2 regions of the Pseudoalteromonas sp. MMG013 genome follow, and region 2 is predicted to be linked to the other one. Evidence: riboswitches for the same ligand, from Rfam matches in the RefSeq annotation. Region 2 holds a riboswitch; the other holds the start of a gene.

Region 1 (15,939 bases), on a different contig from region 2:
CTATACTTAGCTGGTTATATATTACTTACATTATAAAAATTGCGTGTTAGAGAGAACAGGATATGAATACCAAGGAAAAAATTATTCGTACCAGTATTGCTTTGTTTAATTTACATGGAGAACGAGCAATAACCACCAACCACATAGCTTCTAATTTGGGAATAAGTCCGGGGAACTTGTATTACCACTTTAAAAACAAAGAAGACATTATCCGTAATATTTTTACATTATATCGAGAGCATTTAAGTACTCATTTTAAACCTTTGAATACGGAATTTGAACCGCTAGAACAACTAACTAAGTACTTAGATTCATTGTTTGAACTGATGTGGCGTTATCACTTTTTCTATGACAACTTAACCGATATTTTAGCGAGGGATGAAGTGTTGAAAAAGGAGTACATTTCTTTTCAAGCAGACTTGTTTGAACAAGTTCGATCAGTGGTGATTGGCTTAAGAACCAGCAAAGTGATTGATATTAGCGATGAGGATGCAGTTGAAGTCGCACATATGTTGAAAATGACAGTGAGTTTTTGGACGCCTTATGTGAAAGCGCGTCGTTTAACTGGGGTGTTAGAGCAGCAAGATATTTACAATGGGATAGTTAAAGTTTTGATGTTATTTAAGCCTTATTGTACTGACCTAAGCACACAAAAAATAGGTTTATTACAAGCGCATTATCAGCAATTGGCTGATGAGTCATTACCGAGTATTGCGTAATTAGGTCATTTTAGCCAAGTGGTTATTTCCTAGTCGTGTAGAAATTTGCTATAATCGCGCGCCAGTTGTCCCGGCGCGCATTCGCCCAGTCTAAAGAGTTATTTCTATGCTTAAACTTATCGTCAAACTGCATCCTGAGATCGCAATCAAGAGCAAATCTGTTCGTAAGCGCTTTACACAAGTGCTTGAAAGAAATATCAAAATTATTTTGCGTCGTTTTGATGAAAATGTCAGAGTAAAAAATAACTGGGACAATATTTCAGTTGAGAGTCAAAGTACTGATGAAACAATTCACGCGTTATTTATCGATAACTTAAAACGAGTACCTGGCATTGTACAGTTTATTGAAGTACAGGAGACACCCTTTGATACTCTTGATGATATTTATCAACGTACATTAGAGCTTGCCGGACACAGTATTGAAAATAAAACTTTTTGCGTTCGAGTTAAACGAAAAGGGGAGCATGCGTTTACGTCCTCTGATGTTGAACGTTATGTTGGCGGTGGCTTAAATCAAAATGTATCAGGTGCAAAGGTAAAGCTTAGCAAACCCGAAGTGACTGTAAAAATAGAAATTAAGGGTGCATTAGCTTACATTGTAACCCATACCCATTACGGTATTGCAGGATTTCCACTTCCAACTCAAGAAGATGTACTTTCGCTCATTTCTGGTGGGTTTGATTCTGGGGTCGCAACTTATCAAATGATGAGAAAGGGCGCTCGTACACACTTTTTGTTCTTCAATCTTGGGGGAGCAGCTCACGAAATCGGTGTAAAACAGGTAAGTCATTACTTGTGGAATCGTTTCAGTTCCACACATAAGGTTAAATTTATTACTGTTGATTTTGAACCTGTTGTTGCTGAAATCCTTGAAAATGTTGAAAACGGTCAAATGGGAGTGGTGCTCAAACGCATGATGATGCGTGCGGGTAGCCAAGTCGCAGAGCGATTAAATATTCCGGCTTTAGTCACTGGTGAAAGTATTGGGCAGGTATCGAGCCAAACGCTTGCGAACTTAAATGTCATTGATAGAGTGACGGAAACGTTGATTATTCGACCGCTGATTCAACATGATAAAGCCGAAATTATCAATATAGCAAGAGACATAGGCACCATTGAAATGGCGGAAGCAATGCCTGAATACTGTGGTGTTATTTCTAAGAAACCAACAGTAAAAGCCAAACTTGATACAATTATTGCCGAAGAAGCTAAATTTGATTTTGATGTATTAGACACGGTCATTAAAAATGCCACAGTGAAAGACATTAGAGATATAGAAGCTGAAGCAAAAGAAGAAGTAAAAGAAGCTGAGAGTGTAAGTCAGCTACCCGAAAATGGCGTGATCTTAGATATTCGTGCGCCCGATGAGGAAGATGCATCGCCTCTTGAAGTAGATAATGTGGAAGTTGTACACCTACCATTTTTCCGTTTAAGTACCAAGTTTGCGGATTTACCTCAAGATAAAGAATATTATCTGTACTGTAAAAAAGGCGTAATGAGTCAGTTGCAAGCACTTATCTTGCATGAGAATGGGTTTATGAACGTAAAAGTGTACAAGCCTGAATAGGGGGAGTGCACTTATGATAAAGCTGAGTTATGCATACTCAGCTTTTTTTCATCAATTGTGAGAGTCCAATAATTGAATGAGCATCTTTCGGTTAAAAGGCGTGTCAATGCTGTGATGTTCACCTCTTTGTACGATATATCCGCAAATAGCTTCTACTTCGGTTTTTCTATTATTCAGAACGTCTTGCGCCATAGATGAGGAATTATTTTGTGTGCGAGCCATTACTTGATAGGCTGTTGTTAGTGCTTCGCTAAGCTCAACATCGATTTTTTCTGCACGCGCGACGGTACATGCTTCATTTAATAATTGTAAAATGGTACTGGCGTATTTTGGTTGGCGTAGTTGGCCATTTCTGATTTGGTGGATTGCAGATAAAGGGTTTATAGCGATATTCACCAGTAGCTTTTGCCACCTTAGTTGCTCAATATCAGGGTGGATCCTGCTATGAGGTAAGAGCGAAGAAAAAAACTCACTAAAGCAGTATGATAATCGTTCTGAGGCTGTTGCATTTGATACACCTAAATAGGTTTCTCCGACTCCCGTTGCCTGTACCGTCGTATCATTTATTTTTAATCCTCCCATTGACGTACTAAAAAAGAAAAGTGCTTGTTTTGGCCTTAGGTGTTGTTTAAATTCATTGAGGTTAGTCATGCCATTGTGGCTAATAAATACATTTGCTTGTTCTGTTAAGTACGGGAATATTGAATAAAAAGCATGCGCTAATTGATATGCTTTGACACAAATAAAGCAGTTACTAATAACGAGGGAGCGTTGTGTTAGTGAATAAATGTTGATGTGCTCAACAGGGAGAACATGGCTTTTTTGATCGTGATAAAAAGTAAATGGGGTCGCGTATTCGCGCCTTACTAGCAAAGTCGTATGGTGAGCGCGACTAAAAGCATTGGCAAGGGATAAGCCAATAGCACCGGCCCCCAGAATGTGTATATTAGCCATATTTTTTACCGCACCAAGTACGCCATAAAGTATAGCTTGCGTAATAGCTGACAGCCCCAAGTACATCGGCGATAAAATCTGCAAAAGATGCTTGACGATGGGGGAGCATGCCTTGCATTAATTCAATGCCAACTCCATAGCTTGCTAATAAAGTAATTTGTAACCACATAGGCCATTTAAAAGCATGCTGCATAATAAAAGCGAGTATGAAAAATATGCCGAAGTGAGCAATTTTATCAAGGTGTTCTATCTGTATACCCGAATGCTGGATTTCTCTCGCAAACAATACGGTACAAATGGCCAAGGTGATAAGCAAAACAATTTGATAAATACGTCTGGTCACAAAACATCCTAGATTGTTGGTGTGTTAAAGAGTGCGGTCAGTATATCATTGAAAACTGGCTGTTGGGTGAATATAAAAAGCTGTCCAAACTTAATTTTAGATTGATATAATTGATGGATATCTATTAGGAGAATTATTATGCCATCATTTGACATCGTGTCAGAAATTGAAATTACAGAAGCACAAAATGCAGTAGACAATGCCAAACGTGAGCTTGAAACCCGTTATGATTTTCGTGGTGTAGATGCTTCAATTGAACTTGCGAATGAAACGATCACGTTAAAAGCGGAAGCGGATCCACAAGTGATGCAGTTATTCGATATATTAGCCAGTAAGGCGTCAAAGCGTGGTCTCGATGTCGCAAGTTTAGAACTCAAAGATATTGAGCGTTCTGGGAAATATGTATCTCGTAAAGTGGCTTTGAAGCAGGGCATTGACAAGGAGATGGCTAAAAAAGTGGTCAAAGTAATTAAAGATGCAAAAATTAAAGTGCAAGCCTCTATTCAAGGTGAAGAAGTGCGTGTAACGGGTAAAAAGCGAGATGATTTACAAGAAGCAATGCAGGTTGTGCGCAGCGGGGAGCTAGGTCAACCATTTCAATTTAAAAATTTCCGAGATTGATTTTTCTATAAAAAGCCTGCATTTGCAGGCTTTTTATTAGAACTGTTACTTTTCCACAAAGCGAATCGTTGACGGAGTCAGTTCAGTTAGTAAGCGTGTACCCTCAGGGATATTATCTGCAGTATTGATAATATCAACACCAGGTGTTGTTGGGTTGTTGATCCCCATCCATAAAAAGTTTGCTGAATCCAAAGCTAGCTGTACTATTGCATCATCGCCAGTGTTGGCAATATTACTCGCAATCACTGCGCCTGTCGTTGGGTTAAACTCATGCAGGGTTGATTTTACATGGTACTCTGGGCTAAAAAAGGTTTGATTACTATAAAAGTAACCTTTTTCCTCAGATACGATAACACTCGCTCTGATAACGGCTGATTCGTTTTCTGGGATGGCTTGTGCGTCAATAATGTTTCGTACTGAATAGTCCTCAGGGGTGATCTCTTCAATTCGACTTAATGATAAATCAGTCCCAGAATATGAACTTCGAGACGTGACATATACTTTGTCATTAGCAGTGACAACACTATTCTCTAATGGATTTCTCCCTACAAGCGGGATGCCTTTAAATTCATCATCAGCTAATGCATTGGTTTCTATTTCTGTATCAGTTAAGGTGTCAAATACTGCAACATAAGCAATACCCGGCGTCCAATTGTCATCAATACGCTGCATGGCAATATACAGTTTACCATCCAGTATTGCAGCTGATGATGGAGTGGGGGTATTATTCGCATTATTATGTGCGTAGTGAGAAATGTCTAGCTCTCCGATTTTGAAGTCTTCAGCTTGTGTGGCTTGCGGGTTTACTATCCACACTTTTCCAGAGCCATAGCGGATAAGATAAGCTTTATTGTCATTTAATGAGACTAATGAGTACGGGTTTCGACTCACCGAGTCTTGACTGTCTTGTGTTGAATATGACCAAAGCGCAACGTCAGGTGCCGCACGATTATATTTTGTGATTTCATCAATCTTAAAGCGACCAATATGGTATATATCTGATTTGTATGTGCTGAGCGTATAGTCTGAGGCATCTTTTATATAAAAGCCGGTTTCAACGTTTTGTTGGACAGGATCGATGTAAACCACTTCTGAGCCCAAAAAGTCGGGGGAAACGGTTTGGACAACTGCAAAATCAGGTGTATCTTTTACATCATCAAGAGAAATAGAAATTGTTAATGATGCATTGAGCTTATCATTAGTTTGCTCTGTTGCGGTTATTGTTACACTAAATGTCGTGTCTCCAACCACTTCGAAGTCGGGTGCGTCTTTAAAGCTCAGTTCTCCTGATTGTTCAAGGTTAAATAGTGCACTTGATTCACCGCTCAAGCTTAAGATTAATGCATCTCCATCAACGTCATTTGCCGTGTATGAGCCAACTAAAGTGGTGTTTTCTAGGACTGTTGGTGATTGATTACCTGTGAGTGTTGGTGCATTATTTTTATCACTTGAGCCACAGCCTGTAAGTACTAAAGCGGATGCAATAAGGCTCAAAGGTAAGCTTTTTTTAGCTAGCGTATGAAACATGGTTTAGATGCCCTTTAAAGAATATTTAAGTTGGATACTGCGCCCATGAGCGGGGCGATTGGCTAAATCTTGAAACTCAGTATTAAACAGGTTACTGAACGTCAAATTCAAATTATGTTGGCTATGTGACCAGTTGAATGTCACGTCGGTTACCTCTCTATCGGCTGGCGTGCCATTACCTCGATTTTTTTCACTTTGGAATTTATTACTGCGATTAAAGTAAAGCTCACGGTCTATTTTATGATTCAGGCTTACACTCCACTGGTTATTCACTTGGTAAGTGAGCGCTGCGCTATATTGTCTATGATAAACACCTGGCAACTTTTTATCGTCAAAAGCACTGAAGATTGAGTGTGTATTTGAGTGAATGAATGTGCCTTTTAGAGCAAACAGCCATTGAGTATTAAATTTATAATTAGTTTGTAACTCTAAGCCCTTTAAAGTGGCTTCAGAGACATTTGTATAGCTTCCCACATTGCTGGAATTAAAAATAGCGACGATGCTGTTCTCTTGTTTTTTTATATAGCTAGAAGCATTGAGCACCAGAGCTTTACGCTTATATGCAAAGTTGATAGCCCTTGTTTTAGAGCGCTCAGGTAATAAGTTTGCGTTACCTTTAAAAGCACCACGATTACCATAAAGTTCAAACAATGTTGGGGTTCTGACACCTTTAGAGAAAACGAATTCAGCAACAACTTCGCGCCATTGATAGGTAGCTCCTAACTCATGTGTATCGAACTGGTCGTTAGCATATAGCGTTTGCGCTGTTGTATTTTTGAGAGGTTCATTACTCGATTTGTTGTGTAGCTTGTTGTACAACCCATATATATTAATAGGTAGTGTATTTCCTTGCCACTCGATACGTGTGCCGTAGTTTGTTTGCTGCAATTGCGCTTTGATATCGCATTCGCTGATGCCATTACATGGATTTGCTTGATCATTTATGAATTGTTCGGACTGAAAGGCGTGGTCGGTGAGGGTAATAAAAGGTGTAAATGTATAACTGTCCCAGATAACCGTTGGCTTTACGCTAACATGCTTTTTATCAGAGTTATAATGATAACTTTGCTCTGAAACCCCGTTGGGGGCGTCTAAATAAATTTCACTCTTATCTTGATAATAGCTATCCAGCTCAATGCTGGGTACATAAGCATGTATATCATGCAACGTATGCAAATAGCCGAGACGCCATGTTTTAGTGGCTAAATTGGATGTGGTTTCAGGTGAGTTATTTCTATAATTCGGTAACTCTTTCGTTTGATCTGAATATTGCCCATGAATTCTAACTCTGTTGTTTTCAAATTTTATATTATCATTGATATAGAGTGTATTTTTACTGTAGCCATTGTTAAGCAATGCCTGTTTTTCAGAAATAGAAGGGTTGTTAAACGTTTGAGGCACTAAGTATTGGTAATTATTATCGGTATTTAGCGTTTGTGCGCCGAGCGTTAAAGTATGCTGGTCAAAAATCGTATTGACCGTAGCATTTAATTCGGTATGACCAAAAGATCCGACGACGGCTGATAGCTTTTTTTGTGAGTTATCTGGATTGTACGTATTGATCCTTACAACACCGCCAATGGGAGTGGCCCCAGTCCCAATCGCTTGGCTTTTACTTATTTCTATGCTCTGAATTTGCTCTGTTGGGATTTGATTTAAATCGAATCCACCAAATTGACTGTCGTTGACGAGCTGCCCATCAATGTAAAATTGTACTTGCTTACTATTTGAACCTCGGATAGAAATTGCAACTGGGTTACCGAGTCCACTGATTTGGCGTATTTGAATGCCATTTATAGAGCTTAGAATATCGGACAAGGTTTGAGCACTATTAATAAACTCATGGCGCTGGAAAATTTTATAAGAGGGTGAGTAGCTGCCTGTATGTTCAACTTCTAAAATTTCTATGTTTGTGCTGTCACTGGGCACGATCTCTTTGCTTGATACTGTGGGTATGACCAATAAAGCGAACACAAAAAACATAAATAGTTGCATAAGTATCTCATTATTAGGGGAGCAATGAGAAATACAGTCATGCTAAAGCATCACGATATATCCCATATTGCCCACCGCAATATTATAAACTGGATTTTATAGTGAGGCCGGTCTCCGGACTTTGGTGAACATGTTTGCTCAGCCATTACCGTTGCGGGGGCAGTATTAGACTATTTAACCAAGGTGGTTACGGCACTAATTTCCCGATTATCTTTATCCGATACAAGAGGATTAAGCACCTCACTATTTTGACGCGTAGTCTGAGGTCTTTATAGGTAAATGTCAAAGTCTATACGGTGTCTTGATAATTGTGTTATGTCGATTTCTAAATTATATCTGATGGCGAAAAAAGAAGGTGGATGATTTTTGTGTATTAAAAATCAACTAGTTATGGTTTTTTTTGGGATGTTCGAAAGCAAGCTTTCTATGTCATCCCGTTTATTAGTCGGGGGGTTTTAATCTATGTTATTCACAAATCGTTGTTCAAACTTTGCTATTTTTGGCGCAATTAACATACTGCAATACCCCTGATTAGGGTTCTCATTAAAATAGTCTTGATGGTAGTCTTCTGCCGCGTAGAATGTTTGTGCTTCGCTGACTTCGGTGACAATAGGTGCTGATATTTGTTGCTGAATCCTTGTGATCGTATCACTGATTGCGTGATGCTGATATTCATCGTGATAATAAATCACACTTCTATATTGTGTACCAATGTCATTACCTTGGCGATTTAACTGGGTTGGATCATGTAACGTAAAGAACATAGCCAGTAAAGTGTCGTAATTAACCATGGTGCTGTCAAAGCTTACTTCCACTACCTCTGCGTGGCCGCTATCACCTTGGCAAATAGCTTTATAAGTTGGCTCTGGTGTGTGTCCACCTGTATAGCCTGAGCGAACCGATGTAACTCCTCTAACGCGACGAAATGCAGCATCAATACACCAAAAGCAGCCGCCACCAAATGTGGCTTTTTTTATACTAGTCATGTTCAACCTTTTTTATAGCTGTAGCCTGTTGCTCTAATTGTAGCGCTAAAAACTCTGGTGATTGTGTGTTTTTAGACAATAAGTTATACGCACAAGGGATCACAAATAAAGTGAGTAATGTGGATACACTCACCCCAGCAAAAACCACGACACCAATCACCATTCGACTCTCAGAACCGGGGCCAACAGCCATAACGAGTGGAATTGCGCTCATTACAGTCGTAAGTGAAGTCATAATGATAGGCCTTAAGCGCTGGACTGATGCCGTTACGATGGCTTGTTCAAATGCGATACCTTTGTCACGCAGCTGATTGGCAAATTCAACAATCAGAATGCCGTTTTTAGCACTTAAACCAATTAACATGACGATACCAATTTGGCTATATATATTGAGCGAGCTATCGGTTAGGTAAAGTCCGTACATCGCACCAACGAGGCCAAGTGGCACAGTTAACATAATTACTAGTGGGTGAATAAAGCTTTCGAATTGTGCCGCGAGTACTAAAAAAGTCACGGTTAGCGCTAAGATAAAGACATAAGTCATGGCTGATTCACCTTCATAGAACAGTTGTGATTCACCTTTGTAGTCTATTGCACCATCAATATTATTCTCTTCAGCTGCAACAGTGTTTAAGAAGTCCAGAGCTTCAGCCAACGTATAGCCATTCGCTAAGTTTGCCGTGATCGTTATAGCACGCATTCTGTTGTATCTATTTAGACGAGACGCGGTGGCCGCTTCATTGATGCTGATCAAGCTGTCAAGAGGGATCAGTTCATCAGTACGTGATTTGACAAAAATATTTGCGATATCATTGGGACCGCCAAAGTCAGCTTTTGTACCTTTTAGTATGACATCATACTCTTCACCCCGATCGATAAAAGTGGTGACTCTGCGTTGCCCCAACATTGTTTCAAGCGTATTACCTATATCACTGATAGACACACCTAAATCAGCCGCTTTTGTTTTATCTATTTGAATTAAAAACTGTGGAAAAGTTTCTTTGTAGTCATGGTCAAGTCGAACGAGCCCTTTGTTCTTTTGAGCTCGATTAATGATCTTATCTCGCCATTGTGCTAGTTCTTGATAGTCATTACCTTGTAACACAAATTCAATAGGCCGAGATTGACCACCACCACCAATTCCTCGTCGCATAATAGCAAAAGCTCTAATATCAGTTACTTCGCGCATTTTAGTGCTTATCTCACCCATTACTTCCCATGTTGAACGTTTTCGCTCATCCCAATCTGGCATGCCTATGATCGCAACACCGCCTTGGCCACCCCAGCCTGGAACCCTAACAAGCACTCTGCTCAATTCTCCCGTCTCCACATAAGGCAGTAAGCGTTGTTCTATTTGAGCCATATTTAGTTCATTGTTCTCGTAGCTTGCACCTTCGGGGCCATTCATCATCACAAAAAAGGTACCACGATCTTCTTTGGGAGTGAGTTCTGATGGGATCTGTTGAAATAAAGTAAAGCTGGTAAAGCCTGCTAGGATAAGAGTAAAAATAAGGCTATAACGGCGTTTCAGGTTAGCAGTTAGTACATTACGATACCCTCGCTCTAAACGTGAGAACTGAGCGTCCATCCATTGGCTAAATCTATTATTACTGCTAGTAGGTTTTAGTATTTTTGAACTGAGCGCCGGCGCGAGAGTGAGAGCTGTTATACTTGAAAACAAAACCGCGGCGCTGACCGCCATAGCAAACTCAGTAAAGAGTGCGCCAATACGACCGTCCATGAATACCAAGGGAACGAATACTGAAATAAGAACCAGTGTTGTCGCTATAATCGCAAATCCGACTTCTTTAGCGCCTTTATAGGCTGCAAGTAATGGCGGTTCCCCTATTTCAATACGACGATGAATATTTTCTAACATAACAATGGCGTCGTCTACCACTAATCCGATAGCTAATACGAGTGCGAGCAGGGTCAATAAATTAATTGAGTAGCCCATTGACAGTAGAAACATAAAGGTTGCAATAAGCGCTACAGGCACTGTAATCGCAGGAATAAGCGTGGCTCGGACCGTACCTAAAAATAAAAATATAACGGTGACCACCAAAGCCATCGCAATCGCGAGCGTACGGTATACCTCCGTAATGGACTCGCGAATGAAAATAGATGAGTCGTAACTGTCTTGAATCGTTGTTCCTTCGGGTAGGTTTCGCTTGATTTTCTCGAGTTCTTGACGTGCGTTGTCTACGACGTCAAGTGTATTGGCCTTGGCTTGCTTCACAATACCCAGCCCAATCATATTTTTTCCATTCCCCCTGAAAGTACTTTCGTTGTCTGCCGCTTCAAGTATTACGTTAGCGACTTCATTAAGACGAACTAAATAACCTTGCTCTCCGCGCTTTATCACTAAATTATTAAAGTCACTTTGGCTTTTATAACTGCGGGCAATTCTGACTGCGAAATCGCGATCTAGAGATTCTATTTCACCTGCTGGTAATTCGACGTTTTCACGACGTAGTACCTGTTCAATATCATTTGTAGTGATTCCTCTCGCTGCCATTGCTTGTCGGTTTAACCATATCTTCATCGCATATTGGCGCTCTCCACCAATACGGACATTAGACACTCCATCAACCACAGCCAATCTATCCACAATGAAGCGTTGGGCATAATCCGACAGTTGCAAAGTGTCCATACTTTCACTATTAAGTACAAACCATGCTATTGGGCTTTCATCTGAGTTAGATTTGGAAACCTCAGGCGGTCTCACTTGTTCTGGAAGTCTGTCGAGTGCACGCGAAACTCGTTCCCTTACATCGTTCGCGGCAGCGTCTATATCTCGGTCGATATCGAACTCAATGGTGATGTTTGAACGACCATTCCGACTAGATGAATTGATACTTTTAATGCCTTCTATACCGGAAATTCTGTTTTCCAGAACCTGCGTTATCTTTGCTTCAACGACCTCACTTGATGCACCTGTGTAGTTGGTACTTACACTTACTATGGGTGTTTCAATATCAGGGTACTCTCGTAGCGGCAGCATACTAAATGCGACAAGACCAAAAGTCAGTAATAGTAAATTAATAACGATGGCGAATACGGGTCTTTTGACTGCAGTATCAGTTATTTTCACAAGTTATCCCTTTTCAGTCACAGAAGAACCAGAACGTATCTTGGTAGTGCCCTCGGTGACAACTTTTTGACCAATGTTTACGCCCTTAGAAACAGCCACCCAGCCATTAAATCGCGTGTGAAGTTCAACATTCGTTAACTGTGCTTTATCTTGATCATCCACGATGTATATAAAGTGTTGATCTTTCCGTGGGATAATGCTTTTTTCTGGCAGCATGATAGCGGTAAGTGCGCGTAACTCTAGTGTTACTTGCAATAACATCCCAGGCCTAAGTTGCGCATTATTGTTGGCAAAATCGGCTGTCACTTGAACACTGCGGGTAGTTTCGTTAATGCGAGGGTCTATATGAGAAACATAACCGTTAAATGTGGTGTGTCTGTAAGCATCACTAATGGCGGTGACTGTCATGCCTTTTTTCAGTTGGCCCAAATACTTTTCAGGTACTTGAAAGTCCACTTTTATAACACTGATATCATCCAAAGTAGTAATGCTGGTATTGCTATCAACAAAGCTCCCGGTTGAAATAAGTTTTTTACCTAGCACACCGTCAAATGGCGCTTTGATAGTCATTTGTGCTAATTTGACTTTAGCGCTTTGCAGTTGGGTAAATAAAGCATCCGCGACAGAGCGTTGCTCTTCCAAAGCTGAGCGCGCAGCTGATTGAGTTTTTGCTAACTCATTTAGTCGAGATAACTGCCTTTGTTGCTCTTTTAATTGAATCTTTAACTCTTCAACGGCAAGTTGCTCTTCCGCATCTAAGAGCTGTACCAATTTTTGATCTCGCTGAATCGAATCACCATCAGCAAAATAGATATGTGTAACATAATCATCTTGTGAGCTGATAACATCAATGGCCTGATTAGCTCGGGCATTACCAACTGCTGCAACTGATATAATACGAGATTGTTCTTGTGCGGTGATTGTGCTGACGACGATTGTATTTGGCTTAATATTTGTCGGTTTTCCTTGAGAAGTTGGCAAATACAAATAGCCTGTTATACAAATCAGGACTAAAATAATAAAAGGAAAGAGGGCTTTACCCGATTGTTGTGCATACATGATATTTTACCACTGCGATTGATGACTCTAGTGTACAAAATATGTCGCTTCAATATGGAGTCGGGTATCTTGTTAATTTGTGCGTTGGCCGTAAAAGTTAAAATTACCGGCTTATTTGTACCTAAAATGTTGATTTTTAAACATGAAAAAAAACAATGAATGTCAAACATGTAAAAAGATACGACAATTGTTGGCGTGGACGATCATTATGTTTGTATTTTATTTTGGGTTTTATATGTGAGGTTGGCGTAACAAATGCAAGCTAAATTAAGAGCTCAAGCGAATCAACACAGTATTGAATTTATGCTCGTCGGTGCAGTATGTCTTTGCATCATTATGGCGTTTGTGATTTTGCGCGATAGTGTGATCAGTGTTGTTGAAACGGCGTTGGTGAGTATTGCTATCTTTTCGATTTTGCTTGGTTTTTTGAAAAGCCAACAACCTTATTATAGTATAGTACTTGGTACACAAAGCGTCGTTTATATTCATAAGTTTGGGCGATGGAAAATTGCATTCGATAATGTGCATTCAAGTGGGATACCTAAAGCTGGTGAAGCACCTGAATTACTGGAATTAAATGCTGTTGGTATTAAACTGGTCTCGATAGATTCATTTTTATTAGCATTAAAGCCGAGATTGGCAGGTAAATTATTAATTGAACAGAGGCATATATTTTTACAAGCTGTTAAAATGCATTGCAAAAATGGCAACTGCCCATCAGAATGGCTAATTGAATCGGATGAGTATAGCTCTGATTCAGGACAAGTCTATACCGGTTTGATCGCGATGTTTGCCAATCGAATGCACAATCTGAAAACGTTGACGGGCTATGACTTGCTATTGCCAGCAAATGTATTAGACCGAGATATATGGCGTTTTTCATACTTATTAAACCGCTGGAAATTAGATCCAGCTCAGGTGGTTAAAAACTTGTTGGAAGAGCAAGCCACCAATGAACAGATGTAACAGGAACAGTCCATGAGCGATGATAGAGCCTATATTAAAAGCGGTCGTAACACGATCATTCACAAAGAGAAAAAGCTCGATTTAGTTATTGTTAACGGGGAGTCGCACCCTAAAATACAAGTCACAGTAAATGGGCTTATTCCGTTTAAAGATGAGTTGCCTCGTAACCGCCGTGAAGCGAAAGAGCGCTATTTAGAAATAGTACATATTGCGAGTGCAGATATATTTGGGGAAGTAAAAAGGCTGTTATTCATTCAGTCTTTAGACGGCCGAGAATACAAAGTGGATTATAGTAAAGTAGGTACGAAGTTATTTGTAAGAATTCATCAAGATAGCTACATGTAACAGGCTAGGAGCGAAGTATGTTGAACCGTTTAGTCCTTCCATTGTTGATTGGGAGTTTGTTAGTTGGATGCGGTGGTGGTTCGTCATCTTCAGAGCCTGCACAAGAAAATGCCAGTATTAACGTCAATAACAATATCACCGTAGTTGAAAAAGCGAGCGTGACGATTGCAGCTTCAGCTTCCCCGGCTGATGGGGTGTTTAATTGGCAGGTTATAAGCGGGCCAGCATTAGAAGGTTTCCCTCAACAGGCAAGTGAAGTAACCATAACGGCACCAGATGTGAAAACAGATAGCGTGATAATGTTGCAGGTGGATTACCGTGCGCCAAATGATAAAACTGCTTCTGATACAATCACGATCAATGTGACCTCTGAAAATCAATTACCTATTCCTGCCATTACTCAAACAGCGCCGGATGTGCTACCAGCTAAATATCCAGATACGGTTAAATTAAGTGCTGCAACATCGTCAGACCCAGATACAAACGGAGCGATTGTGTCTTATCAGTGGCAACAGTTAGCAGGCCCAATATTATCACTGAGTGACTTAACTCAAAGTGAAATTTCATTTGTACATCCATTGCTATTACAGACGCAAACCGCACGTTTTAGTGTAACGATTAAAGATGACGAAGGTGGCGAGGCGAGTACTGAGTTTTCAATGACATTGGCGGCGACAAATACCCCTGTATTGGCAGAAGCTGGAGATGAGCAAACAGTGACTGAGTTTGATGTGGTAACACTTGATGCGTCAAAAAGCGTCAGTGTGTCAGGGAGCTATACATGCCTTTGGAGTCAACAGGGAAGTAACTTACCTATTGTAATTAATGATGTTGCGTCGTGCACCACAACGTTTATCGCGCCAAATGTCGATAGTACTGCTGAAGTCAGTTTTAAAGTTATTATTAAAGACCCGCTCAATTTATCTGAAGATGATAGTGTCAAAGTGACGATTACGCCCAAAGCTTTAGGTCTTCGAAATGATTCGGGCTTGGATAGTTGCTTCAGCAATACCTCTGTCATTACTTGTAATGACTCAACATTTGTCAATCAAGATGGTGATGTTGGGCGCGATAGCGTCGCGAATTTAATTGATAAGACAGGCACAGGTAGAGTTGGCTTTGATTTTACCAAATTGAATCAATTTGCTGATGAGCTCCCAGATTCTGAGACCGTATTTACCTGTGTTCGTGATAATGTAACAGGCTTAATTTGGGAAGTAAAAGAGACCAATACTGGCACAGTTCCCAATACATCAATACGGGATGGTAAAAACCATTATACTTGGTATTTATCTGCTGATGGGAGTGCACAAGATGGTTCAATTATTGGTCCAGCCAATTCCACGTGCCCAAGTAATGTCAATTGTGGTATTCAATCTTTAATAGATGATGTTAATGCCAGTAATTTTTGTGGAGGCAGTAATTGGCGCCTTCCAACGTACTTAGAGTTACTCGGGATTATTGACTTTGGCCATAGTGATGGTAACCAATTATTAGATCCAATCTTCTTCCCAAATATACCATCTGCCGCATTATTAAATCATCAGTATTATTGGACAACTCAAACAAGCGTTGATGGTCGTAGTTTAACCCAAGCTTTTATTCTCGATATGCAAACAGGTAATGATTTAGCTTACCCGAAAAAGAATACTGCGTATGTGCGTTTGGTTAGAACACCTTAGGAGTTATTTGTGAGAATTTTTATATTAATCTGCATATGTATGACTTCAATGTCGTTATTAGCAGCGCAAACTTGTATATCA
Region 2 (15,939 bases):
TACATCAGCAAGGCGCTCTAGTTGTGCCTCGCGATGCGTATTGAGATCAAACATTGTATTTTGTAATTGGCCATTGCTCGCCCAGCCTAATATTGATTGGGCAGCGCAGGCACTATCGAACAAGCCATGTAAGTAAGTACCCGCCATCAGATTATCATCAGAAATAAAACCATCATGCTCGTAACCATTGGGATGATCTGTAAAAGATAAAAAAGGCTGACACATCGCAGGGCCAGTACTGTACCCACAATGGATTTCATAACCCGAAATACTCACCTTTTCGTCATCTAGATGACATTTTCCGCTGACTTGAGTCAACACTTTATCCGCGGTTAATACCGTTTTGAACTGTGCTAATCCTAACCCCTTAATTTCTGTTACGCTTGATTCTATCCCTAACGGATCACTGATGGACTCACCCAACATTTGCAACCCGCCGCACACCCCGAGCACTTTACCACCATAGCGTAAATGGCGCTTAATCTCCTGTGACCAAGTTTCTGACTGTAAAAAAGCCAAATCACTGATCACGTTCTTGCTACCTGGAAGAATGATCAGATCAACATTACCAATCTGTTGAGTATGACGTATATAGCGCAAATCCACATTGGGGTGTAGACGCAGCGCGTCAAAGTCAGTGTGATTACTAATATGAGGGAATAATAATACAGCAATAGTGAGCTGTTTATCTTCGACGACATTATCCATAGCAACCGCATCTTCGGCATCTAAATTTAATGCATGTAAATACGGCAATACCCCTAACACTGGTTTTCCTGTGCGCGCTTCTAACCAATCAAGGCCAGATTGCAACAAGCTGAGATCTCCGCGAAAGCGATTGATCACAAACCCTTTTACGAGGGCTTGCTCTTGCTCACTGAGTAACATTAGCGTGCCTACCAAATGTGCAAATACGCCCCCTTTATCGATATCTGCGATAATAATAACTGGGCAATGAACCTCAGTAGCAAACCCCATATTTGCAATATCATTTTCTCGTAAATTGATTTCTGCGGGGCTCCCTGCGCCTTCCACCATAATCATATCGAATGAGGTCATTAAGCGAGTATGCGATTGTAAAACAGCCTGCATAGCCACTTTTTTGTAATCATGATATTTCGTGGCTTCCATATTACTAATGGCTTTGCCGTGAATAATCACTTGTGCGCCAGTATCGCTGTTGGGCTTCAGTAAGATTGGATTAAAATCCGTATCAAGCGGAACTTTCGCTGCAACAGCTTGTAGAGCTTGTGCTCGACCGATTTCCCCACCGCATGGCGTCACTGCACTATTTAGTGCCATATTCTGCGGCTTAAAAGGTGCGACTTTACGATGTTTCCTAGCAAAAACACGACATAACCCCGCGACAAGGGTACTTTTACCAGCATCGGATGTGGTGCCTTGCACCATCAAAGTTTTCAATCGTTTTATCTCTATTTAATGCGTAAGGCACAGCCGGCCATAATAAATTCAACTCTATCCGCTAACTGTGCAATATCTTGGTGTAACCACCCAGACTGATCGACAAATACACGACTCAGCTCACCTAAGGGAACAATGCCATGTCCTACCTCGTTGCTCACTAAAATAATGCGCGCTTGGCTTTTCTCCAGCGCAGTTAAAAGCGCGGATTTTTGTTGCAAAAAAGCGTCTACCCCCTGTTCGCATAAACCATACGTTAACCAAAGTGTTAAGCAATCTACTAAAATACAGGTGTTCTTATCTGCATCCGTTATAACTTCAGGTAATGACCATGGTTCTTCAACCACTGACCAATCCTCAGACCTTGAAACGCGGTGGTGTTTAACCCGTTGCGCCATTTCTTCATCTTTTACTTGTGCCGTGGCAACATACACTAACTGGGATACCAAATTACTATGCAGCCATTGCTCTGCTTGGCGCTCGGCCAAACGGCTCTTTCCTGAACGAGCTCCGCCTAACATCAATACTATTTTTTCATTCATAACCATACCTGAACGCAAAAACCGTAAATAACCAATTCAGCGATTTGCTGTGCTGCACCGAGACAATCTCCGGTATAGCCTCTTAATTGACTTTTAAACCAGGTAATACACAGAAAACGAGTAAGCCATAACACACAGATCAACAACACGCACTCGATAAAAGAAAACAACTGAGTTAACCACATCAACAATAAAAGGCTACCAGCGCTACAATATAAAACCTTTAGGCTTTGCCGAGATAAAGCTTTTGCAACCGGTTTAACCTTACTTTGTGCATCTTCTTGTACATAAGCTAACCTGCCAATAATACTGGTCGCCATTGCTCTGCTTAACGTATGAGCACAAATCAGTGCTGCGCTAACCCATAGCCAATGATCGGCCAACAACATAAGTAGTTCATATTTAGCTAATAACAGTAACACCAGCGATGTTGCACCGTAGGTACCTAAGCGACTATCTTTCATAATGGTCAGTTTTTGTGAGACAGACCAACCACCACCAAAACCATCCCATACATCCGCAAAGCCATCCTCATGGAACGCCCCTGTTAATATTAACCCGCTCGCAAGCACGATGATAATCGCCATTGAATCAGGAAATAAAAACTGTAACCCACAATACAATAACGCCAATGCCGCACCAATAGCGCCACCCACAATGGCAAAATAGCGACTCGCTTCGTTCAACGCATTATCAGCAATCGGCATCTCAATGCTTACCGGTATTCGCGTTAAAAAACTCACCGCTAATAACAATCCTTGCCTATTCACCTTGTACAACCTGAGTAACTTGCGCGTCTTCAAAACTGGCCATGTCATTATATAAAGCCAGAGCACTTTGCATAATGGGTAAAGTGAGGGCTGCGCCGCTACCTTCACCTAAACGCAGGCCTAAATTGAGTAACGGTTTTACATTTAAATACTCCAGCATTTTTGCATGAGCTTGCTCACCTGAGCAATGTGCAAAAATCATATATTGCTGAGCATTAGGTGATAGCGCAATCACAATCATGGCCGCAGCAGTGGCAATAAACCCATCGACCACAATGACGGCTTGCAACCGTGCTGCCTGCTGCATAGCGCCCACCATTTGACAGATTTCAAAGCCACCTAAACAACGTAAAATGTTACGCGCATTGGTGAGCTTCGATTCATGAAGCACCAGCGCCTGTGCCACTAGCTGTTGCTTTTTAATAACAACTTCGCCGCTCACTCCAGTTCCTTTTCCTACCGTTTCTTCTGGAGACAACCCCGAAAGCGCGGAAAAAATAGCAGCCGCTGAGCTAGTATTGCCAATCCCCATCTCTCCAAATGCATATACATTTGCACCTTTTTGACTTTGTAATGTCAGTATTCGCGCGCCAAGGTTAAGACCTTGCTCAAGCTGTGCTTCACTCATAGCTTCATATTCATGAAATGCTTGAGTTATATTGCCCAATCGTTGAGAAATCACCCCTAAATCAGCTTCTGGTACATTCAAAATACCACAATCTACAACACTCAATTGCCAACCAAACTGGCGGCACAAAACGTTAATCGCCGCGCCACCAGCTGCAAAATTAGCCATCATTTGCCCCGTCACCTCACTCGGTGCTATAGATACGCCTTGTGAGGCAATACCATGATCCCCTGCAAATACGATTAACTGGGGTGCTATAACAACCCATTTTTTTGATAAAAACTCAGTATCTGATGTGTGTTGAGAAAAAATACTCACCAACTGAAAAGCAACACACTCTAACTGCCCTAATGCGCCGAGTGGTTTGGTTTTTAAATCAATCTTTTGTTTTATTTGTGCTGAAAATTTATTATCTAATGGCTTTACCATATGTTTATTCTCATTATGTATTTCACAACCCAACTAGGCTGACCGCTTTCGAAACATCAGCAGACCTAAGAAAAAGACACTGCCAATTGCTGAAGTGATCACGCCAATCGGTAACTCTTGATTTTCTAATGCGACCCGTGCAATAACGTCAACCCAAATCATTAACAACCCACCACTCAACGCTGTTGCGAACAGCCCTAAAGTGGTCGCTTGAGACACAAAAAAACGTACAATATGTGGGATCATCAATCCTACAAACCCGACGCCACCACACATTGCGACTAACACAGCCGTTAACAACGAACTCAACAACAACATACCTAAACGTAGCTTTTCAACGCTCACACCTAGAGTCGTGGCACTTTCATCACCCAGTAAAAGGGCGTTGATTGAACGACGTAACAGCAGCATCACCAACATGCAAGCACAAACCACAAAAGAGGGTAACCATAGCCACTGCCAATCTGCTCTGCTAAAACTGCCTAAGTTCCAAAATAAAATAGCGCTGATCGCCTGAGGATCGCTCCAATACAATAATAAACTTGTAAACGCACTGAACAGGAAGGACAACGCAACCCCAGCCAATAACATCGCCTCTACTTGAGCGGAGCCTCGCCCTTTTGCAATCAACAACAAGAGCGTCATGGCCAACAAGCTACCGGCAAACGCTGCCCCAGAAAGCGCAAGACCAGCTTGAATGCCTGTCAGTGCGAACAGTAATACAACCCCAAAAGATGCGCCAGATGAAATACCAAAAAGATAAGGATCAGCCAAAGGGTTACGAGTCACCGTCTGTAAAATGAGTCCAGCCAACGCTAAGCCACTACCTGCAATAAATGCGAGAATAACGCGTGGCAGACGTAGCTCAAACACAATTTTTTGTGAGAAGTCATTTGCTTGATATTGCCACAGTGCATTAAAGACATGCTCCCCCGTAATATCAATTGCTCCCAACTTCAACGCCATAAAAAAACTGAATACACAACCAAAGAACAGTACACATATTGTAACGATACGCTTCATAATGCATATCCGTAATGATACCGAATATGTGGGACTTGCTCGATGCCTTCATAAGGGCATGACACAGAACTTACCGATGCACATACGCCATAAACATCCGCCAACAATTGTGCATTGAACACGTCGAGTGGTTTTCCATGTGCAACTAAAGCACCTTCCTTTAAAACGAGTATTTCATCGCACAATGCACCAGCAAGATTTAAGTCATGAAAAGAAGCGAGTACTGTGATGTTGAGTGATTTAGCAAGCTCCATTATTTGAATTTGATACTTCACATCAAGGTGGCTCGTTGGCTCATCCATAATCAAAAACACAGGCTGCTGTACTATCGCTCGTGCAATTAATACCCGTTGCTTTTCACCACCGGAAAGATAAGAAAATGGCTGGCGAGTTTTATCACTGAGACCTACTTTATCGATAGCACTGGCTACAGCCAATTTATCTTGTAAACTCACAGCACTAAATAATGACTTGTGAGGTAATACCCCCATTGCCACTACATCAAAAACACTCAAATTAAAATGGTCTGGGATCTCTTGTAACACCACTGCGACTTGCCTTGCATAGTCTTGTCTTGAGTAATGGCATAAAGACTTACCTAAAAAGACAATTTCCCCCATCGTTGGGGTGGTATATCGATATAGGCTTCGTAACAACGAAGATTTTCCAGCTCCATTAGGGCCAATTAAGCCAACAAACTTGCCTGTATCAATCGAGAAGTTAATATCACTGAGTATCTGATGATCATCAATTTTCAGCGCAAGATCACGTACTTCAATAACTTTCGTTTGGGACTTTTTAGCGTCTTCCACAGTGCCCCTTTAGCATCAGTTAAGCTTTAACAAGCGATTGAATAAATCAGCAGTGTACGCATTATATCAAGGTGAGCAATATAAAGGACAACCCATCATATCATTTGAAATATGGGTATTATGAAGCATATTGAACAACTCAGAGTACGCCCGCTCATGAGAAAGTTGTTGGTCTTGGTATCTGACTTTCGTACTCACAGTACTTTACAGTTGCGGGGACAGTTGAACATTTGCAGTTCATTCCCAAGAAATACCAACAAACAACCGTATTATGCTGTCTAGACGTCTAAAATACAACTTTAGGCCAAGCGACACCTTGTTCATCATAGTACACCTGCACTTTTATTACGCTAGCATACCCAACATCAAAAATACTAAGCTGTTTCACGCTATTACTAGGAAACTGCAGAATCATAGCCAACAACTGTTTAATAACACCTGCGTGGGTTATTACCAAGCTACACTCATCGTTTGGGATCGCTAGCTGTGATTGCCACCAAGTTTGAACTCGTAAATGAAAATTCGTCATAGACTCTGCATCTTGTGGCGTATGTGACCAAGGATCAGCCCAAAAATCACCGATGCTCGGTTTATCAGTATTGCACCATAACCACTCAAAAGGCTTGCCATCCCACAGGCCAAAGTCCATTTCTTGCAAATCATCAACTATCTCAACAGATAATTGCCTTTGTTCGCTGATTTTTGTCGCAAACTTACTGCATCTAACTAGTGGGGAACTGAAGATTTGCGTTACTGCGGTAATACCTTTCGTTACATCTTCTAGTTGCTGCCAACCTAGAGGACTGAGATTTATATCAGAACGGCCACATAATATACCTTGCTCGACGATTTCACCATGACGCAAAAAATACCATGTGCTCTGCATAACCCCCCTCCCAAAATTCAGATACAAAAATGCGAGCCTATAGCTCGCATTAAAATTAGCAACAACTTGCTACTAACGTCATTTTATTACCATATTATAAAATTTGGTTTTCTTTCCAAATTTGCTCTTTAGCTAAGCGCTTTTTGCGTCGATCACATGGATCATCGCAGTCACATGCTTTATCAATACCAACAGAACCAAGGCCACCACAACTACTTGCCATAGATTTCTTCTGAACAATCACACCGATTGCCATTGCCGTAACAATTAAAATCAGTAAACCAAATGTAAGTAAAAACAGCGACATTGCACAGGCCTCTTAAAATGCAAAAAAACAACTCAACTATTGAGCTGACGACGGTATAAAACACCCCTCATTATAACGCGGTTATTCCTTACTCACAAATAAGGTTTAAACTGTTCACTGGCATAAGTAACTAATCCTGTATCACTTTTGCTTATCAAATATACAGCCAAGTTATGTTTTTCTGCGTAAGCCTTAGCTCGTTCTGTTCCCATTACAGTGAGTGCGGTTGCCAATCCATCAGCGGTCATTGCTGAAGGATGCAGCACGGTTACAGATACCAATTCATGTTTCACTGGCATCCCTGTCGCTGGATCAATTAAATGTGTAAATGTCTCACCATCCATTTCATAAAAAATCCGATAATCTCCAGAGGTTGCAAGACCATTATTCCCAGGTTCAATAATTTTATGAATTTGTCGCTGTCCCATCGGCGCATCTGGTTGCTCAATGGCAATACGCCAAGGCTGGTTATCCGCTTTAGTGCCTGAAATTCTCAGCTCCCCACCAATTTCCACCATATAATTGCTCAAGCCTTGCTGCTCTAATAACATCGCGACTTTATCAATACCATACCCTTTTGCCGTTGCCGAAAACGACAACTCTAAACCATGTAATGTTTTGGTAAGGCCTTGCTCATTAAGCACGAGTTTTTCAACACCAATACGTGTACGCATCTCATCGAGTTGTTCCTGACTTGGTTTTTTTGTAGGTCGCTTATCAGGACCAAACCCCCATAAGTCAATGAGCGGTCCCATGGTGATATCGAGTGTTTTTGTGGATTGACCTAACCGAATAGATTCAGCTACAACCGCTCTAAAATCATCACTGATCGCCATAAATTTATTGGCTTCCAAGCCATTAAACTGATTAATTTCAGAGTTTTCAACCCAAGGAGACATCGATGCATTTACAGCAATGAGCGTGTCGTCTACTTGCTGCTGTAAAGCCCCTGCTTCAATTTCTTTTCCACTAGTAAACACTTTTATATTATACGTTGTACCCATAGTATTCCCGTGCAACGTAAGCGGTTCGACTGAGCGACTTGCTGAATTATCACAACCAACTAAAAATAATCCCAACGATAATACAAATATCCCACTTATACTTTTCATTAAATTACAGCTCCCTAATAAACAAAAAGCCCTCAAGTGCATGACTTGAGGGCTAACATATATTTCAACATATGCTTATAGAATTAAGTGTGCTAATTAGCCACCGAAGTCATCTAGTAAGATATTTTCTTCTTCTACACCTAAATCTTTCAACAGGTTGATAACTGCTGCGTTCATCATTGGAGGACCACACATATAGTACTCACAATCTTCAGGCGCTTCATGGTCACGTAAATAGTTTTCAAACAATACATTATGAATGAAACCTGTGTAACCTTCCCAGTTATCTTCTGGTTGTGGATCAGATAGTGCGGTGTGCCATACGAAGTTTTCATTATCAGCTGCTAAGCCATCAAAATCTTCTACATAGAACATTTCACGTTTAGAACGTGCACCATACCAGAAAGACATCTTACGCTTAGAGTTAAGACGTTTAAGTTGGTCAAAAATGTGTGAACGCATTGGCGCCATACCAGCACCACCACCAACAAATACCATTTCAGCATCCGTGTCTTTTGCAAAAAACTCACCGAATGGACCTGAAATAGTTACCTTATCGCCCGCTTTTAATGACCAAATGTAAGATGACATCTTACCACAAGGCAGTGTTAGGTTGTTTGGCGGCGGAGAAGCAATACGTACATTGAGCATGATGATACCCTCTTCTTCAGGGTAGTTAGCCATTGAGTATGCACGAATTGTTTCATCATCAACCTTAGACTCAAGGTTAAAGAAGCCAAAACGTTCCCAATCGCCACGATACTCATCAGGTACATCAAAGTCAGCATATTTAACATGGTGAGCTGGGGCTTCAATTTGGATATAACCTCCAGCACGAAACGGTACAGACTCGCCATCAGGGATACCTAATTTAAGCTCCTTGATGAAAGTTGCTTTATTATCATTAGAGATAACTTCACAATCCCATTTCTTAACACCAAAAATGGACTCTTCCAACTCAATATCCATGTCTGTCTTCACATTCACTTGACATGCTAAACGACACCCTTCTCGCGCTTCACCTTTTGAAATATGGTCAAGTTCGGTAGGCAGGATATCGCCACCGCCATTATGAATATGTACGCGACACTGGCCACATGAACCACCGCCACCACATGCAGATGATACGAAAATACCCGCGTCTGAAAGCGCGCCAAGTAGTTTAGTACCAGCTGATGTTTTGATGCCCTTTTCAGGATCACCATTAATATTAATTAATATATCACCGCTCGCTACTAGCTTAGATTTAGCCGCAATTATGACTAAAACAAGTAGTACAACGATAGCAATGAACATTCCTACGCCTAAATATACCTCAAGCATGATTTTTCCTCGCTACCTTACAGTGAAATACCAGAGAATGACATGAAGCCAAGACCCATCAAACCTACAGTAATAAAGGTAATACCTAAACCACGTAGACCATCTGGTACATCTGAATACTTCATTTTCTCACGAATACCAGCAAGCAATACGATTGCTAACGCCCAACCTACACCTGAACCAATACCAAACACCACTGATTCAGTGAAATTTAAGTTACGTTCAACCATAAAGGCTACCGCACCGAAAATTGCACAGTTTACAGTGATCAAAGGTAAGAATATGCCCAGAGCATTGTAAAGCGCAGGGAAAAACTTATCCAAAGCCATTTCTAGGATCTGTACAAGTGCTGCAATTACGCCGATGAACGTCAAAAACTTCAAGAAGCTTAAATCTGCTTCAGGAAAACCAAGCCATTCTAATGCACCTGGTGCTAATACTGCGCTATATACTAATTGGTTTACTGGAACAGCAACACCCAATACAAATACAACAGCAACACCTAAACCAAGTGAAGTGGTTACTTTCTTAGATACTGCTAAGAATGTACACATACCTAAGAAGAAAGATAATGCTAAGTTTTCAATGAAAACCGCTTTAACGAATAAACTAATATAATGTTCCATCTCTCTCCCCTTACGCCTTTGCTTCTACTTGGTCTTTCTTATAAGTACGCAGTACCCAAATGAAGAAACCAATAATGAAGAAAGAACTTGGCGGCAGGATCAGTAGACCCATAGGCTGGTACCAACCACCCTCAGAAACCAAAGGTAAAATCTCAGCACCAAACAATGTACCTGAACCACCTAACTCACGGATAAAGCCAACGGTAAGTAACACGACTGAATACCCTAAACCATTACCAATACCATCCAAAAATGACATAAGTGGTGGAGACTTCATTGCATATGCTTCTGCACGACCCATTACAATACAGTTTGTAATAATTAGGCCAACGAATACAGACAACTCTTTCGCTGTTGCATAAACAAACGCTTGTAATGTTTGATCAACAACGATAACCAAAGAAGCAATGATGGTCATTTGCACAATAATACGTACGCTTGAAGGAATATGGTTACGAATTATTGAGATAAACAGACTTGAGAATGCTGTCACTAGCGTCAAAGCTATTGACATTATTAACGCATTTTTAAGGCTTGAAGTTACAGCTAACGCAGAACAAATACCCAACACTTGCAGTGCAATTGGGTTGTTAGCGAATACTGGTCCCAACAAGACGTCTTTCATTTCTTTTGTATTAGCCATTAGTTCAATGCTCCATTACGTACATTCGCAAGGAATGGGCCAAAACCTTTGTTGCTTGTCCAAAAATCGACTGTGTTACCTACACCTACCGAAGTCAGTGTGGCACCAGATAAACCATCAACTTTATGCTTGTCAGTGCCGGCTGTACCTTTCACTAACGTAATTGGTAAAGACTTACCAACCCAAGTTGCAGTCCATTTTGGATTTTCAATTTCACCACCAAGACCCGGCGTTTCATTGTGCTTATAAAACTTGATAGCTTTAACTGTTTCAGTATCTTTATCTAATGCGATAAAACCATACATAATACCCCACAAGCCATAGCCTTGAATGGGTAAAATAATAGTTGATACTTGGCCACTTGCATCTTTAGATAAGTAAACAGGTGAATGATCAGTCATACGTTGAATGCCGGCTTTATCGTCTGCTTTGTCTAATTTAAAGCTGCGCTTTGCATCAAACTTTGTGCTTTCAAAGTCAAACGTTGTATGGTCTTGCTCAACGAACTCACCCGTTTCCATATTGATAACACGTGCTTCGATGTTTTGACCAAACATTTCTTCAACATTGGTTACATCATTAAAACCAGCAGCGGCAAGAATATTACGCTGTACATCTTGCGCTTTGTTTGCTTTTTGTAATGGACGTAATTGTACTGAAGCTACCGATACAACAACCGCACATACCAAACATAAACCAACAACAACGCCTAACGTTTTACCTATAGATTCATTGTTACTAGACACGTGCTAATCTCCTCTTAACGTTTGACTGCACAACAAAGTGGTCAAATAGTGGCGCAAATAAATTAGCGAAAAGAATTGCTAACATCATGCCTTCTGGGTAAGCAGGGTTAACCACACGGACTAACACAACCATCACACCAATCAATGCACCGTATGCGAATTTACCTTTATTTGTGAAAGACGCAGAAACTGGGTCAGTCGCCATAAAGAACATACCGAATGCAAAACCACCTAATACTAAGTGCCAGTACCAAGGCATAGCAAATGCAGGATTTGTTGTTGAGCCAATTAAGTTAAGTAACAACGACATGATAACCATACCTAGGAAAACACCTAGAACAATACGCCATGACGCAATACGCACATAAATTAAGAATAAACCACCTAGCATCAGAGCCAGTGTCGATGTTTCACCCATAGAACCTTGGATGAAGCCATAAAATGCATCCCACCAAAGAACCATATTGTTGAAATCAACAGCACCTTGTGCTACCTGGCCTAAGTAAGTTGCACCCGAGAATGAATCTACGGCTGTCCATACTGTGTCACCCGAAATATCAGCAGGGTAAGCAAAGAATAAAAATGCACGGCCAGCTAAAGCAGGGTTTAAGAAGTTACGACCTGTACCACCAAACACTTCTTTAGCAACAACAACACCGAAAGTAATACCTAACGCGGCTTGCCATAACGGAATGGTTGAAGGAAGAATAAGTGAAAATAATACTGATGTAACAAAGAAGCCTTCGTTTACTTCATGCTTACGAATAGAAGCAAACAAAACTTCCCAAAAACCACCCACTAAAAAGACGGTTCCGTAGATAGGTAAGTAGAAACATGCTCCGTAGAACATCTTCGCACCCCAACCTGCTTGTGCAGTTAACTCACCGCCTAGCGCTTGGAAAATTGCGACTTGCCATGTGTTGGCTATTTCAAAACCGTTACCAAGCGCTAATGCTGCTTGATGACCGATGTTAAACATACCAAAAAACATAGCTGGGAAAGTAGCCATCCACACTAAAATCATGATGCGTTTTAGGTCGATGTTATCACGCACATGCGTGCCGCCTTTGTTAACATAACCAGGCGTATAGAAAACAGTTGCTATCGCTTCATACAAAGCGTACCACTTTTCGTGTTTACCACCCGCTTCAAAGTGAGGTTCAATGTCTTCTAAAAATTTCTTTAAGGCCATTTTAACCTTCCTTCTCGATAGTATTCAGGCAATCACGAAGGATTGAACCGTACTCATACTTGCCAGGACACACAAAAGTACACAATGCTAAATCTTCTTCATCTAGCTCTAGCGCACCTAAGGTAATCGCACCATCTAAGTCACCTGAAATAAGGTCACGTAGCAAAGGTGTTGGTAAGATATCGAGTGGCATAACACGTTCATAGTTACCGATTGGCACCATGGCACGTTTAGAACCACCCGTAGACGTTGTCATTTTAAATAAACGACTCGGTGCAAAGTGAGAAATAAACATTCGAGTTACAGAAAACTTATTACTACCAGGGGCAATCCAACCAAATAGTTCTTTTTCGCGACCTTCAAGTAAAACAGATACTTGAACATGGTAGCGGCCTAAGAAAGCATGAGGTCCGGCTGCTGTTTTACCAGCTAACACAGAGCCAGAAATGACTCGGTTATCACCGTCTTCAAGCTCACCGGCAACTAGATCAGTTAGCGATGCTCCTAATTGAGTTTTCACTAAACGCGGGTTTTTCACACGAGGGCCAGCAAGGGCAACAACACGATCTGCATTTATCTCGCCAGTTAAAAATAACTGACCAAAGGCAATAACGTCTTGATAGCCTAAATGCCATACCTGCTTGCTTGCAGAAACCGCGTCTAGATGATGAATATGAGTACCAACTAGTCCCGCAGGATGTAAACCACCAAACTCGTGCACTTCTACTTGAGAAAGCGACGAACTAGGTACTTGACTACCAGCTTGCTTACAAACGAATACTTTACCATCTGTTAAGCGAGATACCACCGCAAGACCCGCTTCAAATGCTTCCACATTTTCAGCGATGACCACAGCAGGATCAGCAGCTAACGGATTAGTATCCATTGCAGTTACAAACACAGAGCTAGGGTTAGCCTCTAATGCCGCAACTTTGCTAAAAGGACGAACACGAAGCGCTGGCCATTGACCAGACTCAACAAGCACCTCTTTGACTTTATCACGCTCAAGGTTGCTTAATTCAGCAGCCGAAAACTTGTCAAAAGTGATTTGCTCATTGCCTTGCACTTCAATCACGACGGATTGCAGTACACGCTTAGCACCACGGTTGATTTCTTTAACTACACCAGCAGCTGGTGCAGTAAACTTGACGCCAGGATTCTTTTTATCTACAAAAAGAACTTGGCCTTTTTTGACTTGGTCATCCACACGAACATGCATGGTTGGACGCATACCAATAAACTCTTCACCTAGCACAGCTACTCGTTTGACGGCAGAGCCATCATGAATAACTTGCTGAGGTGCGCCCTCTATGGGTAAGTCCAGACCTTTTTTTATGTTGATCATACGCACTTGCATTACATTAACGGAAAGAAATTGAAAAATCTTTAATTACCACGGCGCTTGTTGCCTCATATTCGTCAGGTATAAAAGAGCCACCTGTCCAAGTACTGAAACAAGCATCGTAGTCGTGTTCTCACATATTGCCGAGATTTTAACATTAATCCTACGGACTATGCGAGGAGAAATATTAAATTAATACGTCTTTACAATGGTTTTTATGTAGTTATGGGTCTTGTGATTATCTCAACATAGACCAAAGTCGAATTGATGAAAAATATAGAAGGGTTTTGTGCAAAAATAAAGCTAGATATTATTAAAAGTGTAGAATAAGTGAACTAGGCCTATAAAAAATAGCGCCTAGCCCTCATTAATCATGCCATTACAATAGGTGATTAATCGCTACGATTGAGTCAACTTCTTGATCATAATCAAGCGTTTCTATGCCAAAACCAAACAAACGCAGAAACTCATTATGATAACCAACATAGTCAGTTAATTCGTCAATTGTCTCTGTGGTAACTGAATCCCAAATGCCTTGGATCCGAGCTTGAACATCATCTTCCAGTTCTTTGTAATTTTGAAATAAGTGACCGCCGTCATCAAAACGTGGAGTTTCACCATACAAACTTTCACGGAATAAACCATTAATTTGCTCAATAGTACCTTCATAAGTACCATCCGCTTTCATCACTTTGAATAATGCAGAAATATAAAGCGGCATAATTGGAATAGCAGAACTGGCTTGTGTCACAACAGCATTTAAAGACGAAACATAAGCTTCACCGTTTATCGAAGCCGTAGACGCTTTTATCGCTGCAGTTGCTCTGTCTAAATCTTCCTTCGCTTTGCCAATCGTTGCATGACCGTATATCGGCCACGTCAGCTCCTTACCAATATATGTATAAGCGGTTGTTTTAAAGTTCTCGGCGAGTACATCTGCCTCTTTAAGCGCATCGACCCATAGTTCCCAATCTTCACCACCCATTACCTTTACGGTATTCGCGATTTCTTCCTCGTTTGCCGCTTCAACAGTAATATCACCAATTGCACGTTGAGAGGTATTGAGGTTCTTCGTCGTAATATCTTTGCCGATTGGCTTTAATGTTGAAGAGAACACCTCCCCAGTTTTTGGATCTGTACGACGTGGTGATGCCAAACTATAAATAACAAGGTCGACTTTACCCATTTCAGCTTTTATTGCTGCAATCGTTTTTTGCTTAATTTCGTCAGAGAACGCGTCGCCATTAATGTTTTTTGACCATAAACCTGCATCATCCGCGGCCTGCTGAAAAGCAGCGGTATTATACCACCCAGCTGAAGCTGTTTTCCTCTCAGTACCTTCTTTCTCAAAGAAAATCCCCAAAGTTTTTGCACCAGCACCAAAAGCTGCTGTAATTCGGGACGCCAACCCATACCCTGTTGAAGCACCAATAACTAATACATTTTTAGGGCCATTTGCAATGGGACCTTGGGCTTTTACATAATCAATTTGCTCTTGAACATGAGCAGCACAACCAGCTGAATGTGCATTGGTACAAATAAAACCACGAATTTTCGGCTTAACGACCATGATAAATCCTATTTATTTTTCAAAAACTGCCATAGTTTAATGGCTGATCAGACAAATACAGGTCTGATCAGCTAGTTATCAAACTTCGAACCACCTAAACAACTTGGTGAATCAGGTGTTTGTCCATTCTTTTCGCTATACTCATCAGGAGTGTAAGCATGAATTGATAACGCATGAATATGATTAGCAAGTTCATCTTTTAGCACTTCATTGATAAGGCGGTGACGAGGCAACAAACGCTTGCCTAAAAACGTCTCACTGACAATCACCACCTTGAAGTGAGATTCCTCACCTCGGCTGTGCATATGACTTTCATTCACGACGTTTAGGTGCTTACAAACAATTGCGTCGGCTAATTTGCTATGGATCTGCTGCTGCATGGACATGCTAAGCCCTTCATTTAAGTTGCGATTAGAGGCTACTATACGCTTTTGCTTGCTATTGACCAACTGTGCGAAAGGTTAAATTTATACGCCCGCTATTCACTTTCATTTGTTTTGGTAGAGCATGTTGGTAATGACTTTGGCTCTGTCCATGCATTAATAAGCAGCTACCATTGTCTAGCA

Evidence for each region. Region 2 has a riboswitch for cobalamin ahead of J8L98_RS05550 (ABC transporter ATP-binding protein). Riboswitches for the same ligand answer to the same signal wherever they lie in the genome.
Region 1: another riboswitch for cobalamin. It lies ahead of J8L98_RS11585 (TonB-dependent receptor); the one in region 2 lies ahead of J8L98_RS05550 (ABC transporter ATP-binding protein).

The regions. Positions count from the first base shown of each region.
Region 1 is NZ_JAGJEE010000010.1:104,661-120,599, forward strand. It holds gene J8L98_RS11555 (TetR/AcrR family transcriptional regulator) at 63-719, shown strand; gene thiI (tRNA uracil 4-sulfurtransferase ThiI) at 826-2,286, shown strand; gene J8L98_RS11565 (2-dehydropantoate 2-reductase) at 2,338-3,240, opposite strand; gene J8L98_RS11570 (VanZ family protein) at 3,233-3,583, opposite strand; gene J8L98_RS11575 (YajQ family cyclic di-GMP-binding protein) at 3,722-4,204, shown strand; gene J8L98_RS11580 (cadherin repeat domain-containing protein) at 4,250-5,731, opposite strand; gene J8L98_RS11585 (TonB-dependent receptor) at 5,735-7,726, opposite strand; cobalamin riboswitch at 7,814-7,984, opposite strand; gene msrA (peptide-methionine (S)-S-oxide reductase MsrA) at 8,182-8,712, opposite strand; gene J8L98_RS11595 (efflux RND transporter permease subunit) at 8,705-11,806, opposite strand; gene J8L98_RS11600 (efflux RND transporter periplasmic adaptor subunit) at 11,810-12,865, opposite strand; gene J8L98_RS11605 (DUF2982 domain-containing protein) at 13,121-13,831, shown strand; gene J8L98_RS11610 (hypothetical protein) at 13,844-14,176, shown strand; gene J8L98_RS11615 (DUF1566 domain-containing protein) at 14,194-15,858, shown strand; gene J8L98_RS11620 (DUF1566 domain-containing protein) at 15,907-15,939, shown strand, end outside.
Region 2 is NZ_JAGJEE010000004.1:98,268-114,206, forward strand. It holds gene J8L98_RS05525 (cobyric acid synthase) at 1-1,422, opposite strand, end outside; gene cobU (bifunctional adenosylcobinamide kinase/adenosylcobinamide-phosphate guanylyltransferase) at 1,434-1,964, opposite strand; gene J8L98_RS05535 (adenosylcobinamide-GDP ribazoletransferase) at 1,961-2,782, opposite strand; gene cobT (nicotinate-nucleotide--dimethylbenzimidazole phosphoribosyltransferase) at 2,727-3,791, opposite strand; gene J8L98_RS05545 (iron ABC transporter permease) at 3,825-4,814, opposite strand; gene J8L98_RS05550 (ABC transporter ATP-binding protein) at 4,811-5,626, opposite strand; cobalamin riboswitch at 5,775-5,907, opposite strand; gene J8L98_RS05555 (histidine phosphatase family protein) at 5,913-6,512, opposite strand; gene nqrM ((Na+)-NQR maturation NqrM) at 6,607-6,819, opposite strand; gene J8L98_RS05565 (FAD:protein FMN transferase) at 6,912-7,931, opposite strand; gene nqrF (NADH:ubiquinone reductase (Na(+)-transporting) subunit F) at 8,028-9,254, opposite strand; gene nqrE (NADH:ubiquinone reductase (Na(+)-transporting) subunit E) at 9,272-9,880, opposite strand; gene J8L98_RS05580 (NADH:ubiquinone reductase (Na(+)-transporting) subunit D) at 9,891-10,523, opposite strand; gene J8L98_RS05585 (Na(+)-translocating NADH-quinone reductase subunit C) at 10,523-11,269, opposite strand; gene J8L98_RS05590 (NADH:ubiquinone reductase (Na(+)-transporting) subunit B) at 11,262-12,461, opposite strand; gene J8L98_RS05595 (Na(+)-translocating NADH-quinone reductase subunit A) at 12,463-13,806, opposite strand; gene fabV (enoyl-ACP reductase FabV) at 14,183-15,373, opposite strand; gene J8L98_RS05605 (BolA family protein) at 15,445-15,759, opposite strand; gene J8L98_RS05610 (alpha-ketoglutarate-dependent dioxygenase AlkB) at 15,812-15,939, opposite strand, start outside.